Regions from separate parts of the Streptococcus nasisuis genome, predicted to be linked through region 2. Evidence: predicted binding sites of a transcription regulator. Region 2 holds the regulator's gene; the other holds the start of a gene.
What was found. Region 2 encodes NrdR, which represses ribonucleotide reductase genes. Its sites were predicted from a motif close to ACACNATATATNGTGT; they were not measured.

Region 1 (7,917 bases), 590 kb from region 2:
TGGCACGCCGTATTCTAGCTCAACAGAGTAAGGGCTGAATAGGTACATGTCCTCATTTTTACGAGCCAATTCGTAGAATTTGTCAGGAACAGTGATGCCGAGAGAAAGGGTTTTAACACGAACTTTCTCATCCGCATTTTCCTTCTTAGTCGAAAGGAAGGCGATAATATCTGGGTGGAAAACATCCAAGTAAACCACACCGGCACCTTGACGCTGACCAAGCTGGTTGGAATAAGAGAAACTATCTTCAAAAAGTTTCATAACTGGAACGACACCAGATGCAGCTCCTTCATATCCCTTGATAGGAGCGCCAGCCTCGCGCAGGTTGCTGAGGGAGATACCGACACCGCCACCGATACGGGATAATTGCAGAGCAGAGTTGATAGAACGACCGATAGAGTTCATGTCGTCTGTTACTTGAAGCAAGAAACAGGATACCAATTCACCACGGCGAGCACGACCAGCATTGAGGAAGGAAGGAGTTGCAGGCTGGTAACGCAGGTGGATCATCTCGTTTGCCAAATCCAAGGCCAATTCTTCGTCACCTTCCGCAAAATAGAGGGCGTTGAAGAGGACGCGGTCCTCCATGCTTTCCAGATAGTAAGCACCGTCGTTTGTCTTGAGGGCATACTGGTTATAAAACTTGTAGGCTGCCATGAAAGACTTAAATTGGAAGTTCTGGTCTTTCAAAAATTGGTCAATTTTAATGAGAAATTCTGGGCTGTACTGCTCCAAAAATTCTTTTTCTAAATAATTTTCCTCGACAAGATAGTTGATTTTATCCAAAATGCTATCGAATTGCTTGCTGTTAGGGATAACATTTTCCTTGAAAAAGGCTTTAAGGGCCTCCTGATCCTTGTGGAGGGGGATTTGCCCATTGACAGGACGGTTGATTTCGTTATTTAAACGGAAGTAGGACACATCGCCCAAATCTTTCAAACTCATAGTCGCAATCTCTTTCTATAATAGGGTTCTTATACTAAGGCTTTTAATTTTGCAGGTTGGAAACCAGAGAAAACGTCGTTTTCGGTTTCAATCACTGGGGCTGCTGAGAAACCAAGTCCTTTGACGTGGTCAATAAATTCTGGCTGCTCATCCAGGTTGATTTCCTTGTATTCCACACCGTGTTGGTCTAGGAATTTCTTAGACATCTTGCACTGTACACAATCATTTTTTGAATAGATAGTAACCATTCGATTTCTCCTTTGTTGACAAGGAAATTGCATAATTTCCTTCAAATTTACCAATCTAGAATACAAGATTTTGGGGTTAAAGTCAAGGGGTTAGCTTAAACAAATCACAAAATATAGATGATTATCGAACAAGAAAATACTACATGTAGTGTTTTCTGAAAATGAGGTCTACAAGCCTTGTTTAAGCCGTAGTAGAGCTGTTTTCTATGCGAAATAACCATATGTTATAAAATATAACATTCATGGTTAAGTTGTGTTTGAATAAAAAAAGCAACTTCCAGTATAATATACATAATGAATACATAGAGGTAACAGACATGACTCAAAAGAACAAATCGAATTTTGAACACAAACAAAAATTATTCTCTTACTATGATTTGGGAGAGGTTGCCCAAGAACATGGTGTGAATATTCATGCACTCCCTTATACGATTCGTATTCTGCTAGAAAGCTTACTTCGTAAGGAAGATGGTGTAGATGTGACCAAAAGTCACGTTAAAGATTTGGTGACCTACCAGGCTGCAACTCCACAGGGTGAGGTTCCTTTTAAGCCTAGTCGTGTTATTTTGCAGGATTTTACAGGGGTTCCAGTTGTGGTTGACCTTGCATCCATGCGTGATGCGGTGGTTAAGGCGGGTGGCAGTCCTGATTTGATCAACCCCGAAATTCCAGTTGATTTGGTGGTTGACCACTCTGTGCAAGTCGATTACTTCGGTACGGACCAGGCTCTGGAAAAAAATATTGAGCTAGAATTTGAGCGCAATAACGAGCGTTATGAATTCTTAAAATGGGCGGAAAACTCTTTTGAGAATTATCGGGCTGTGCCACCTGCAACAGGGATTATCCACCAGGTCAACATTGAGTTCCTCAGTGATGTTGTCATCGAGCAGGATGGCCTACTTTATCCAGATTCTATGTTCGGTACGGACAGCCATACGACCATGATCAACGGTATCGGTGTTCTGGGCTGGGGTGTCGGAGGTATTGAGGCCGAGGCAGCTATGTTGGGAGAGGCGTCTTATTTCCCAATTCCAGAAGTGATTGGTGTTCATTTGACAGGCAGTCTGCCCAAGGTTGCAACAGCGACAGATTTGGCTCTACGGGTGACACAATTGCTCCGCCAGGAAAATGTTGTCGGCAAGTTTGTTGAATTTTTTGGACCAGGTCTGTCTTCATTGGCACTGGCTGACCGGGCGACGGTTTCCAACATGGCACCTGAGTATGGCGCGACTTGTGGTTACTTCCCGATCGATGCTGAGACCTTGAACTACATGCGCCTGACCAACCGTTCAGAGGACCATATCGCCTTGACGGAGGCTTATGCCAAGGTCAATCATCTGTTCTACGATGAGGTCAATTTCCCAACCTACACCAAGGTTTTGGAGTTGGATTTGTCAACGGTGGTGCCGTCTATTTCTGGACCAAAACGGCCGCAAGATTTGATTGAATTGACCGATGCCAAGGAGGAATTTGCTGCCAGCATCACTCGTGAAGTTGGTGTTCGTGGTTTTGGTTTGGACAAGGCAGAGCTAGATAAGACAGCGACGGTGCATTATGCAGACGGAGATGAGACGATTCAGACAGGTCATGTGGCCATTGCCGCTATTACCTCTTGTACAAATACATCTAACCCCTACGTACTTTTAGCGGCAGGATTACTGGCTAAGAATGCGGTTGAAAAAGGCCTGACAGTCAATAAAACGGTCAAGACTTCTCTGGCACCTGGTTCAAAAGTTGTTACAGGTTACTTGAAAAATTCAGGCCTCCAAACCTATCTGGATGCGCTTGGATTTAACTTGGTCGGCTATGGTTGTACCACTTGTATCGGGAATTCCGGTGATTTGCCAGTAGAAGTTGCAGAAGCCATTAAGGAAGAAGATTTGCTGGTTTCGGCAGTCTTGTCTGGTAACCGCAACTTTGAGGGCCGTATCAATCCGCTTGTCAAAGCTAATTTCCTTGCAAGTCCGCCCCTTGTAGTGGCCTATGCCATTGCAGGAAACATGAATGTTGACTTGACGACAGAGCCGCTTGGTCAAGACCAGAATGGTCAACCTGTCTATCTCTCAGACATCATGCCAAGTCGTGAAGAAGTAGATGCCTATATCGAGCAGTATGTGACCCGTGACCTTTATAAGGAAGAATACCAACAGGTCTTTACAGATAGTCAAGCTTGGAACGCCATTGAAACGACATCGGATAAAAATTATGCCTGGAATGACAAGTCAACCTACATTCAAAACCCGCCATATTTTGATAATATGCAGGCGGATTTATCTATCAAGCCTTTGGACAATCTAGCAGTCCTGGCCAAATTTGGAGACTCTGTCACTACCGACCACATTTCACCAGCGGGGAACATTGCGCGGCTCAGTCCCGCTGCTCGCTACCTAGAGGATAATGGGATTTCATACTTTGACTTCAACTCCTATGGTAGTCGCCGTGGGAACCACCAGGTCATGATGCGAGGAACATTTGCCAATATCCGGATTAAAAATGAGTTGGCAGATGGAAAAATTGGTGGTTTTACCAAGTATGATGGCGAAATTCTGCCGATTTATGATGTTGCTATGAAGTATCAGGAGGCTGGAATTGGTAGCCTGGTAATTGCTGGTAAGGACTATGGGATGGGTTCTAGTCGTGACTGGGCAGCCAAGGGGGCCAATCTTTTGGGTGTCAAGGCTGTATTGGCAGAATCCTTTGAACGCATTCACCGCTCTAATCTAGTCATGATGGGTGTCCTACCCTTGCAATTCCTTGAGGGGCAGACAGTAGACAGTCTGGGCTTGACTGGTTTGGAAACCTACTCTATCGATTTGCCGGAGGATGTGACAGTTGGTCAGATGGTAACTGTTCGGGCTATTTCGGAAAATGAAACCAAGGAATTTCAGGCTCTGGCTCGCTTTGATGCGGAGGCTGATATTCGTTATTACCGCCACGGAGGCATTTTGCCAATGGTGGTGAGAAAGAAACTAGGAGGTCAACTATGACAGAAACAAATGGATTGAAAGATGCCATTGCCTGCGATACGCGCATTAGTGCGATTGAAAATGACCGCCTTTCCTATGCTGGTTATGATATTTCAGAGTTGATGGACAATAATGCGTCTTTTGAAGAGGTCATTTACTTGCTTTGGAATCTGCACCTCCCGACGCAGATTGAGCTCAATTATTTTGAAAAAGCCTTGCGGGCTGAGTATGCCATTTCTGATGCGGTGGAGCAGTGCATTCTCATCCAGTCACGCAGACACCTGCACCCGATGAGTGTCTTGCGGTCAACGGTGTCACTCTTAGGTGTTTACAATGTTCGGGCTGAGGAAAGTTCGCTGGAGGCCCTCTATGACCAGTCGATTCAGATTATGGCTAAGGTTCCGACAATCATTGCAACCTTTGCTCGTCTGCGGAAGGGCTTGGTGCCGATTGAGCCTCGTGAGGATCTGGGCTTTGCCGCTAATTTCCTCTATATGCTCAATGGGCAGGAGCCGACAGATTTGCAAGTCAAGGCCTTTAGCAAGGCACTGGTCCTCCATGCTGACCATGAACTCAACGCCTCGACCTTTGCGGCGCGCGTGACCGCCTCCACCCTGACAGATATTTATTCTTGCGTGACGACAGCTATTGGAACGCTCAAGGGTTCTCTACATGGCGGAGCTAATGAGCGGGTTTTCGATATGTTGCTGGCTATCCGTGAATTTGGTGATACAGAAGGTTACTTGCAGCAAAAATTGGACTCAAAAGAAAAAATTATGGGCTTTGGTCACCGGGTTTATCAAACGGTGGATCCTCGTCAAGAATATTTGAAGGAAATGGCGCGTGATTTGACAATGGGAACGGATGATGAGGCCTTCTATCGCTTGTCCGAAGAAGTAGAGGACTTTATCAAACACAAAAAAGGCTTGATTCCCAATGTGGATTTCTATTCGGCGACGGTATACCATGTTTTGGGCATTGACAGTGATATTTTTACCTTGATTTTTGCCATGAGCCGTATGGCCGGCTGGATTGCCCATGTACAGGAACAACGCAAGAACAATAAGCTCATCCGTCCTCGTTCGTCCTATCTAGGTGGACGGAATTTGACCTATATCCCAATCGGAAAGAGATAAGTATGGCAGAAAAAATTAGATTTGAAAATGGAAAGTTGCTGGTTCCTGACCAACCCATTATTCCCTATATCGAGGGGGACGGTGTCGGTAAGGATATTTGGTCAGCGGCTCAGTCTGCGATTGATGCGGCAGTTGAAAAGGCTTATGATGGCCAGCGTCAGATTGTCTGGAAGGAAGTATTGGCCGGTGAAAAGGCCTATGAAACAACAGGAACTTCCTTACCAGACGAGACCTTAGCCACCATTAAGGACCACCTCTTGGCTATCAAGGGGCCCTTGGGAACGCCAGTCGGTAAGGGACATCGCTCGCTCAATGTCGCCCTGCGCCAGGAGTTGGACCTTTTCGCATGTGTGCGTCCGGTACGCTATTTCAAGGGTGTACCTAGCCCGCTCAAAGAGCCTGAAAAGACCAATATTACGATTTTCCGTGAAAATACCGAAGATATTTATGCAGGTATCGAATGGGATGCTGGAACTGCTGAAGTAGCACAGGTGCTTGCTTTCTTGAAGGACCAGATGGGAGTTAGTAAAATTCGTTTCCCTGAGACATCCAGTATCGGTATCAAGCCGATTTCTGAGGAAGGCAGCAAGCGCTTAGTTCGCTCTGCTATTGATTACGCCTTGGAAAATGGCCTAAAAAATGTAACCCTGGTCCACAAGGGCAACATTCAAAAGTTCACGGAAGGTGGTTTCCGTAAATGGGGCTATGAATTGGCCCAGGAAGAATATGCAGAGCAACTTGCGTCAGGTGACTTGGTTGTCAATGATATTATTGCGGACAATTTCCTTCAGCAAATCTTACTTGCTCCTGAAAAGTTCGATGTGGTGGCCCTCACCAATCTCAACGGAGACTACGCTTCGGATGCCCTAGCTGCCCAGGTTGGCGGTATCGGTATCTCACCAGGTGCAAATATCAATTACCAAACGGGACATGCCATCTTTGAAGCTACACATGGAACAGCGCCAGATATTGCTGGCCAAAACAAGGCTAATCCAAGTTCAGTTCTGTTGTCTGCTTGTATGATGTTGGATTATATGAATTGGAAAGAGGCAGCAGAGATTATTGTTTCTGGACTCGAAAAAGCTTTTGAAAATAAACAGGTAACTGTTGACTTTGCAAAGGATTTGGGAGTAGAAGCCCTATCTACTAGTCAATTTGTTACAACAATGGTCCAATATTTTTGAGTATTGCAAAGACTTGCGCCAAGCAGGTCTTTTTCTTAGAAAAATGAAAGAAATACAAAAAAATCTTGAAAATGATTTCAAAAAGTGGTATAATGCCTTTTGTAAGGGTTATCATAATTAACCTAAATTTTGTAAAACAAAAAGGAGAATCCAACTATGGCTTCAAAAGACTTCCACATCGTGGCAGAAACAGGTATCCACGCACGTCCAGCAACTTTGCTTGTTCAAACTGCTAGCAAATTCGCTTCAGACATCACGTTGAACTACAAAGAAAAATCAGTTAACCTTAAATCTATCATGGGTGTTATGTCTCTTGGTGTTGGCCAAGGTGCTGACGTAACAATCTCTGCTGAAGGTGCAGATGCTGACGATGCAATCGCAGCAATCACAGAAACAATGGAAAAAGAAGGATTGGCATAAGAACATGACAGAAATGCTTAAAGGAATTGCAGCATCTGACGGTGTTGCCGTTGCTAAGGCATATCTACTGGTTCAACCCGATTTATCTTTTGAAACTGTTACAGTTGAAGATACAAATGCAGAAGAAGCTCGTTTGGATGCAGCTCTTGAAGCGTCTCAAAACGAGCTTTCTGTTATTCGTGAGAATGCAGTAGCTAGCCTAGGGGAAGAAGCCGCAGCCGTATTTGATGCACACTTGATGGTTCTTGCTGACCCAGAAATGATTGGACAGATTAAGGAAACTATCCGTGCTAAGAAAACAAATGCTGAAACAGGTTTGAAAGAAGTAACGGATATGTTCATCGCTATCTTTGAAGGTATGGAAGATAACCCATACATGCAAGAGCGTGCAGCAGATATCCGCGACGTTGCTAAGCGTGTCCTAGCTCACTTGCTTGGTGTTCGTTTGCCAAACCCAGCAACAATTGATGAAGAGTCTATTGTGATTGCTCATGACTTGACACCTTCTGATACGGCTCAACTGAACAAACAGTTCGTTAAAGCTTTCGTTACAAACATCGGTGGACGTACAAGTCACTCAGCTATTATGGCTCGTACACTTGAAATTGCAGCTGTATTGGGTACAAATAATATTACTGAAATCGTAAAAGATGGCGATGTCCTCGCTGTTAACGGTATCACTGGTGAAGTTGTTATCAACCCATCTGAAGAAGTGATTGCAGAATTTAAGGCGGCTGGTGAAGCCTACGCGAAACAAAAAGCTGAGTGGGCTCTTCTGAAAGATGCTCAGACAGTGACAGCTGACGGCAAACACTTTGAATTGGCTGCAAACATCGGTACGCCAAAAGACGTTGAGGGTGTCAATGACAACGGTGCTGAGGCAGTTGGTCTCTATCGTACAGAATTCCTCTACATGGATTCACAAGACTTCCCAACGGAAGATGAGCAATACGAGGCTTACAAGGCTGTTCTTGAAGGTATGAATGGCAAGCCAGTTGTGGTTCGCACCATGGATATC
Region 2 (7,917 bases):
CTTGTTTTTTTATAAAGTCAGCCACATCTGTATCCGCTACAATCTCCTGGTAGAGTTCTTGATAGGACTTGCGACTAGGGTTGGCTGTTTGTGACAGCCTGTCTTGCACTGATTTCATCAGCCACCTCCTTGTGTTTCCATTTCTTCCAATTCGCGATAGAGGGCGGCTAGTTGGGCCTGTCCTTCTCTCGTTTGCTCTTGCTTAACTTCTTCCTTGCTCCAGTCCGGAACATTAGTTGCTGATACTTGCTTGTTCTGGGCGCTTGCCTTCTTGTTGTTTCCTGCTTTCAATTCCCTCAGATAAAGGACAGCTGCCTCTGCATTTCCAATCCCCTTATAGGAAAAATCATTGCCCAACTTGAGGGCGTATTTTTCATTGAGATTGGCCGAATCCACCTTATTAAAAGTGTAAAGAACAAGGACATTGATAACTTCATCCAAGAGACCAATTTGAGCCAAATCTGTCAGGCACTTGCGCTCCGACTGGGTCACTGCTGCCTTTCTTTGTTCCTTAATGAAGACCAAAAATTCCAGACTAGACTTGGACCTGGCCTCACGAACGATGATTTTTTCCTGGTCTGTGAGCCCACTCGTTTGTTTAGAGAAGGCTTGGTCTGACTGTGACAGTCGTTTGGTCGAAATAACCTGGCCGATAGCCGTTTCCTTGGCCTTGCGATAGGTTTCCAACCAGGTCCAGCCTGACCGCTCTGCTATGTGACTAAGAGCAATCACATCGTTCGTCTCATCCTGAAATCGTAGCTGGTCCTTGGCCATCATAGCCTTGAAGGCTGACCAGTCAAAGTCCCTCTTACTCTTAACTACAGGAGAAATCTGTCCTTCCACATCGAAAACGTCTGAGAAAGATTTGGAAACATTCTTATCCTGGCTAGGGCTAGCGGGTATGAGATTCTCCACAGAAACCTCGCCAATTCTTTGCTCAAGAAGATGCCTATACAAGGGCTTGCCTAAAAATTCTCCGACGCTTAAAGGAGGTACTAGCTCTAGGCCCCTAGTCTCGTCAAGCTGATAAATCTTCAACAGACCCACTGCTGACAGAATATCCAGCGCCTGCTGCAAGCGATGAAAGCCAACATTCATGTGATTTAGAATGCTAGTCCATTGGTAACGCCCCTGCCCCGAGTCACCAAAACTATATAAATAGTAATACAGCGCTAGCGCATCCAAACCGATGATGGGCTGGTAACATTTGCTCAGGCTGATTACATCAGGTGCAAAATTTCCAGCTTTCAGATAGGTAAAGGGATCATTTGGTTTCATCTTTGACACCTGGTTTCACTTTTGACCCCTTAGAAATCATCTGCTTGAGCAAGTTTTCTAACTCACCAACATCTTTGAAAGAACGATAGACAGAGGCAAAGCGTACATAAGTGATTTCATCTAGTTCAACTAATTCTTCCATGACCAAATTGCCGATAAAGTCACTTTCTACTTCGCTATCATTTTGGGCGCGAACCTTTTGTTCAATTCGATTGACCACCTGATCAATATCACCGGTTGATACTGGACGTTTCTGAGCCGAACGAATGATGCCATTAAAAATTTTCTCTCTCGAAAATTGCTCACGGGTGCCGTCTTTTTTAACAACTACTAGTGTTTTTTCCTCAATTCGCTCATAGGTGGTAAAACGCTGACCACATTGGTCACAGGAACGGCGACGACGGATGGTATTCCCATCTTCTGCCTGGCGACTATCAACAACACTTGACTTCAAACTCTGACACTTTGGACAACGCATACTCTTTCTCCTACTTTGCTTTTATCACTTCAGTATAGCATAAAATAGTCAAAAATAAAAGAAAGCGATAAGCACGCTTTCCTAAGCACCTTCAATCTGGTCATCCAAGCGATGGTGAACCCATTCCCTGACCAGACGGTAAATGACCGCAAAAATTGGTGTGAAGAAGACCATTCCTAGAAGGCCAAACAAATTTCCACCAATCAGGGCTGCAGCCAGGGTGAAGAGGGTTGGCAGACCAACCGACTGTCCAACTACGCGCGGATAGATGACATTTCCCTCAATCAATTGAATGATTTGGAAGAGAACAATAGACCACAGAGCCAACAAAGGATTTTGTACCGCCACAAAGAGGGCACTAATCAGGCAGGCTGTAAATGGACCGATATAGGGAACAAAGGATAGGACCCCTGCCAAAATACCGGCCATGCTAGCATAGGGGATGCCAGAAAGTCCATAGCTGACAAAGACCAGGACCCCAATAATAACGGCCTCTACAATTTGGCTCATCAAGAATTTATCATAGGTATCTATCACAACTTCCCCGACGTAGTTGATCAGACGAACTGCTTTCTGTGGCAGAGTAGCCTGCAAGAGTTTCCCCGTCATGGACTGCAGATGTTCCTTGCTTCCCAGGATAGCCAAAGTGAAGAAAAAGGCCATAACCAGGGTCATTGTGTTGGAAAAAATGCCTGTAACATTGGATACCAGATGAGACAGAACCGGAGTGACAATACTAGAAATAAAGTCTAGATTCCTAAATTGTTCAATAAAACCTGCAATCTGGTCACCAATCTGGCCAGACAAGAAACCGTTGGACTCCAGAAAATCCGTAAGGGCTGTGACCGATTTTGGAATAGCCGTCCGGCTGACGGTTACTAGCTCTGAAACTGTCTTGGTCAGGGTTGGCAAGACAATCAGAACCAAACCTGTCACAATCATCACAAAGGCAATGAGGACCCCTACAATGGCCAAACTACGGCTGGATTTTTTCAAAAAAGCAACCTTTTCAAGCTGTTCTTCCAGCTTTTTCATAGGTACATTCAAGATGAAAGCAATGATTGCTCCAATGAAGAGAGAGTTCATACTTGCTAGGACAAGCTTAATAATAGCGTACAAGGCCGACCAATTAAGGACAGCTAAGAGGATTGCACCCGCCAATAAAATTAGCAAGGCCTTTTCTTTAAATGACGAATTCATAATTACTCCTTAGATTTCTTACTAACAATACTAACACAAGCCCAGCAAAAAAGAAAGGACAAGCCTTTCTTCAGAATGTAGACAAACTATGCTCTAGGTAAAATAAACTGAGTAGCTCTGCTAAGAAAAATAAAAATTTGATTTATTTTGCGAGCGGAGCGAGCCTAAACCGAGGCTTTCCGTTGTGATGAAAATGCTTGAAACGTTGTAATTTCAAGCATTCGGAGCCATGGAGACCTTAGGCTCAATGGCTAGGTATGAAATTCCGAAGGAAGTCGCTACCGTCCGACATCACCTCAGGAAAGTCCGAAAAAAACTCTGTCTACAAATTCAAGAAAGGACAAGCCTTCCTTACTTAGTCACGCATGGCATATCCAACACCGCGAACTGTCTTGATATAGGACGGTTTTCCAGCTACATCCAATTTCCCACGCAGATAGCGGATATAGACATCCACCACATTGGTTTCCGATGATGTCGCCTCGTATTTCCAAACCCGCTCTAACAATTGTTCGCGAGTGACAGGCTCAGGACTATTCATCAGGGTCGCCAGGAGATCGTACTCTCGACGAGTCAGGTTAATCAGCTCATCTCCACGGGATACCGTGCGATTTTGAAAATCGATTTTCAAATCTCGATAAGCAGCCTGCAAGGGAACCTGAGTACAATGATTGTCAATAAAATCCCGACCACGGAAAATAGCTGAAATCTGCTCGACCAATTCGCTGATGACAAAGGGCTTGACCACATAGGAAACCGCATAGGACAAGACTTCCTCGCCATGCTCATCCACATCTGCCGAATCAATAGCCACAATCAGGACGGATGCAGGTTTGATAGCTAATAACTGCGTGGACAATTCCTTACTGGACATATCTGACAGCTGAAAACTCATGAGAATCAAATCAAAATCCGTCTCATGCGCCAAGGACAAAGCCTCCTGGCCAGTAGAAGCATAGTCCACCAAATAGTCCTTCTTCTGCAATTCCATGGAAACAAAATGCGAGAGATTGCGCTCACGACCTGCAATCAAAATTTTCTTAGCCATAATATCCTTATCTAATCGAAAGTTTCAAGACCATTTCAGTCAGAAAGAAGGGCGCTTGCACGCCCTACTTCTATTATTTATTTTTCGCTATACCAGTCATAGTGGAAGACACCCTCTTTGTCCTTACGGTTGTAAGTGTGGGCACCAAAATAGTCGCGTTGTGCTTGAATCAAGTTTGCTGGCAAGTTCTCAGCGCGGTAGCTGTCAAAGTAAGTAATAGCTGCTGAGAAGGTTGGCACAGGCACACCTGCTTGAACTGCCAAGGCAACAACGTCACGGACAGCTTGTTGGTACTTAGCTGTTACGTCAAGGAAGTATTCATCCAAGAGCAAGTTTGCCAAATCTTGATCACGTCCATAAGCATCGGTAATCTTTTGCAAGAAACGAGCACGGATGATACAACCTGCACGCCAGATTTTAGCGATTTCGCCAAATGGCAAGTTCCAGTTATTTTCTTTAGACGCTACGCGCAATTGCGCAAAACCTTGTGCATAAGACATGATTTTTGAGAAGTAAAGGGCTTGACGGATTTTCTCCACCAATTCACCCTTATCACCCTCGTAAGCAAATGGTGCTGGTTTTGGAAGAACCTTGCTAGCTGCTACACGCTCTTCTTTGTACGTTGAGATATAGCGAGCAAATACAGATTCTGTGATGAGTGACAATGGCACACCCAAATCAAGTGATGATTGGCTAGTCCATTTACCAGTACCCTTATTACCAGCCGCATCCATGATATAGTCAACAATTGGTCCTTCTTGACCTTCATCATCCTTACGTTGCAAAATATCCGCAGTGATTTCAATCAGGTAGCTGTCCAATTCACCCTTGTTCCACTCAGTAAAGATGTCAGCCATTTCGTCAACTGACAAGCCCAACAAGTGTTGCATGAGGTCATAAGACTCAGCAATCAACTGCATGTCGCCATACTCGATACCGTTGTGGACCATTTTTACATAGTGACCAGCGCCATCTGGGCCGATATAAGTCACACATGGAGCGCCGTCCTCTGGAGCTTTTGCAGAAATTTCTTCCAAGACATCCGCTACCAATTCGTAGGCTTCTTTTTGACCACCAGGCATGATAGACGGACCTTCAAGGGCACCTTTTTCACCACCGGACACACCTGTACCGATGAAATTGATGCCTGAATTTGCCAATTCTTTTGAACGGCGAATGGTATCTTCGTAGAAGGTATTTCCGCCATCAATCAAAATGTCGCCTTCATCCAAGTGTGGCAAGAGAGATTGAATAGTTGCATCTGTACCAGGCCCTGCTTGAACCATGAGCATGATACGGCGTGGTTTTTCGATAGATGCGACAAAACTTTCCACATCATAGCTTGGTACCAAGTTTTTGCCTGGGTTGCTAGCTACCACATCTTCTGTCTTATCAGCAGAGCGGTTGTAAATGGCTACTGTGTAACCACGTGATTCAACATTAAGAGCAAGGTTACGACCCATAACGGCCATCCCTATTACACCAAAGTTTGCTTTTGTCATGTATACTAACTCCTATAATTACTATCTTCTATTATACACCGAAAAGAGTCTAGTGGCAAGAATTTTCTGATAATTTAACCTTCCGACATTTTTCTGAATCTTTCACTAGCTTTTTCACTCATCGAACAAGCCCTGCAATTGAGCAAATGGGCTATTAGCCTCTTTCTTTTCCTGGGCTTCCTGTTGGAAATCATCCTCGGTCATCAGGGTCCAAGATTGGCCCGACGGCAAATCCTGCCCAGCCTCTTCTTCTGGCGTCAAAACCTTGATCGGAATGTTGAGAATAATGTTGTCAGCGACACTTTCTTCTAGGACAATGCAGTCCTCTTCCACCACAAAAACCATATCTTCGTCAATCAAATCCTGGTCCTTGAGAGCAGCTTCATTGGCCACAAAGAGTTCGTTGACCTGCTCCTCACGACGTAAGACCACCGGCTGGAGCGAACGGCTAGAAGCCAGGGTAATGTCGTAGGTCATCTGGTAATCTAGGAAAAAGATCCCCGCCTCAAAATGGACACGACCAGACACCTGGACAGGCGATAGGTCCAAAACCTCGCCGGAACGCCCCTGAATTTCCTGGGTCAAATCCAGTGTTTTCTCAAAAGAAATACCGTCTGGATTTTTCTGAATATCGTAAATGTGAAACATAGGCTCTCCTATTCAGCGTGTTCTGTAATGTAGTTGTAGACTTCCTGTCCAGCTACTGCACCATTTCCAACAGCCGTCGCAATCTGACGGAGCTGATTTTGGCGAATGTCGCCGATGGCATAGATGCCATACTTGCTGGTTTCCATTTTTTCATTGGTCACAACCCAGCCAGCCTCATCGGTAATACCCAAATCCGCAACGCTTTCAGTCATCGGATCCAACCCTACATAGACAAAGACTCCGCCAAATTCAAGCTCTGACAATTCTTCAGTCTTGACATTCTTGATAATCACGCTTTGCACGCGCAGGTCATCTCCTTTGATTTCCTCGACGACACTGTCCCAGATGAAGTTGATTTTTTCATTGGCAAAAGCTCGGTCTTGGATAACTTTTTGGGCACGTAGCTGATCTCTGCGGTGAACGATGGTCACAGACTCTGCAAATTGGGTCAGGAAAAGCGCCTCTTCCACGGCAGAATCTCCCCCTCCGACAACCAAAAGTTTTTGCTGTCGGAAGAAGGCTCCGTCACAGACCGCGCAGTAGGAAACCCCTCGGCTGTTGTAGGTATCTTCACCTGGAACTCCCAGCAGACGGTGTTTGGCACCCATGGCTAGGACAACCGTCTTGGTCTCCAAAACGCCATCTTCGGTAATCACTTTTTTAACAGGTCCATCTTCTTCAATGCGGATGAGGGTCCCGAAAATATGGTCCACACCGAATTTTTCCAGGGGCTCAAACATTTTTTCAGCCAGGGCTGGTCCAGAAATATGGTCGTAGCCTGGATAGTTTTCAATCTCAGCGGTGTTGTTCATCTGGCCACCATAAATACCGCGTTCTAGGAGGGCAACCTTGAGATTGCTCCGTCCTGCATAAAGTGCAGCGGTCATGCCTGCAGGACCTGCACCAATAACAATTGTATCGTACATTCTTTCTTCCTTCTATGCCTTCAGCATTAACAAAATGGCCACGATTCCAAAAGCTAAAATAGGGATGGTCATAATGTTAATGAGCAATAAATCATATAAAAATTCTTGGCGTTCTTGATAGGTCTTATCTCGATTTTTTAAAGCTCGAATTAGAAACCAAATCAAGCTCAGCAATACCACAATAATTGTGGCAATGAGTAGTCCTTGCAAATAGTTACTTAATATTGATTGTAACATCGGTCTCCCTCTGCTAACTCTTAAAAGGTTTGACGCTTAGCTTTGCGTTCTGCACGCCCCTTAGCACGCGCTTCCACTCGCTTGGTCTTACGACGTTTTTCGTCCACCGCCCACTGGATTTTCTTCTTATAGCCCGGCTTGATTTTCTTTTTCTTCTTCTTGACCAGACCAATCATCTCAATGTCCAATTTCTCACGTGTCTTTTCACGTTGAACACGACGATCACGGTCATAGGTATCGACAAATTCGCCGTCCTTCATTTCTTTGGGCAAGAACTTGATATTGAGTTTTTCCAACTCACGAATATCAGCATCGTCGCTCGGTTGATAAAGGGTAATGGCAATACCTGACAAACCATTGCGTCCTGTCCGACCGACCCGGTGAACAAAGAAGGACAAGTCCTGCGGAATGGCATCGTTGATGACATGGCTGACTCCTTCAATATCAATCCCACGAGCCGCCAAGTCTGTCGCTACGATATACTGATAATCCAAATTCTTAACTTGGTTCATGATACGCTTGCGTTCACGAGGTGGAATATCTCCGTGAATTTTAGCCACGCGCAATCCATTCGAAAGCAAGTAGCTGTGCAATTCATCC

Region 1: nrdH (glutaredoxin-like protein NrdH) is a predicted target of NrdR. The motif match lies at 1,330-1,345, and genes of this name have one in related genera.

The regions. Positions count from the first base shown of each region.
Region 1 covers NZ_CP162268.1:1,633,390-1,641,306, reverse strand. The annotation lists gene nrdE (class 1b ribonucleoside-diphosphate reductase subunit alpha) at 1-945, opposite strand, end outside; gene nrdH (glutaredoxin-like protein NrdH) at 975-1,193, opposite strand; gene acnA (aconitate hydratase AcnA) at 1,511-4,180, shown strand; gene AB1F57_RS08250 (citrate synthase) at 4,177-5,295, shown strand; gene icd (NADP-dependent isocitrate dehydrogenase) at 5,298-6,479, shown strand; gene AB1F57_RS08240 (phosphocarrier protein HPr) at 6,636-6,899, shown strand; gene ptsP (phosphoenolpyruvate--protein phosphotransferase) at 6,904-7,917, shown strand, end outside.
Region 2 covers NZ_CP162268.1:2,218,981-2,226,897, forward strand. The annotation lists gene dnaI (primosomal protein DnaI) at 1-118, opposite strand, end outside; gene AB1F57_RS11240 (replication initiation/membrane attachment protein) at 118-1,278, opposite strand; gene nrdR (transcriptional regulator NrdR) at 1,265-1,756, opposite strand; gene AB1F57_RS11250 (AI-2E family transporter) at 1,838-2,956, opposite strand; gene AB1F57_RS11255 (DNA-binding response regulator) at 3,312-4,004, opposite strand; gene gndA (NADP-dependent phosphogluconate dehydrogenase) at 4,082-5,506, opposite strand; gene AB1F57_RS11265 (YceD family protein) at 5,621-6,154, opposite strand; gene trxB (thioredoxin-disulfide reductase) at 6,163-7,080, opposite strand; gene AB1F57_RS11275 (DUF4059 family protein) at 7,093-7,317, opposite strand; gene AB1F57_RS11280 (DEAD/DEAH box helicase) at 7,338-7,917, opposite strand, start outside.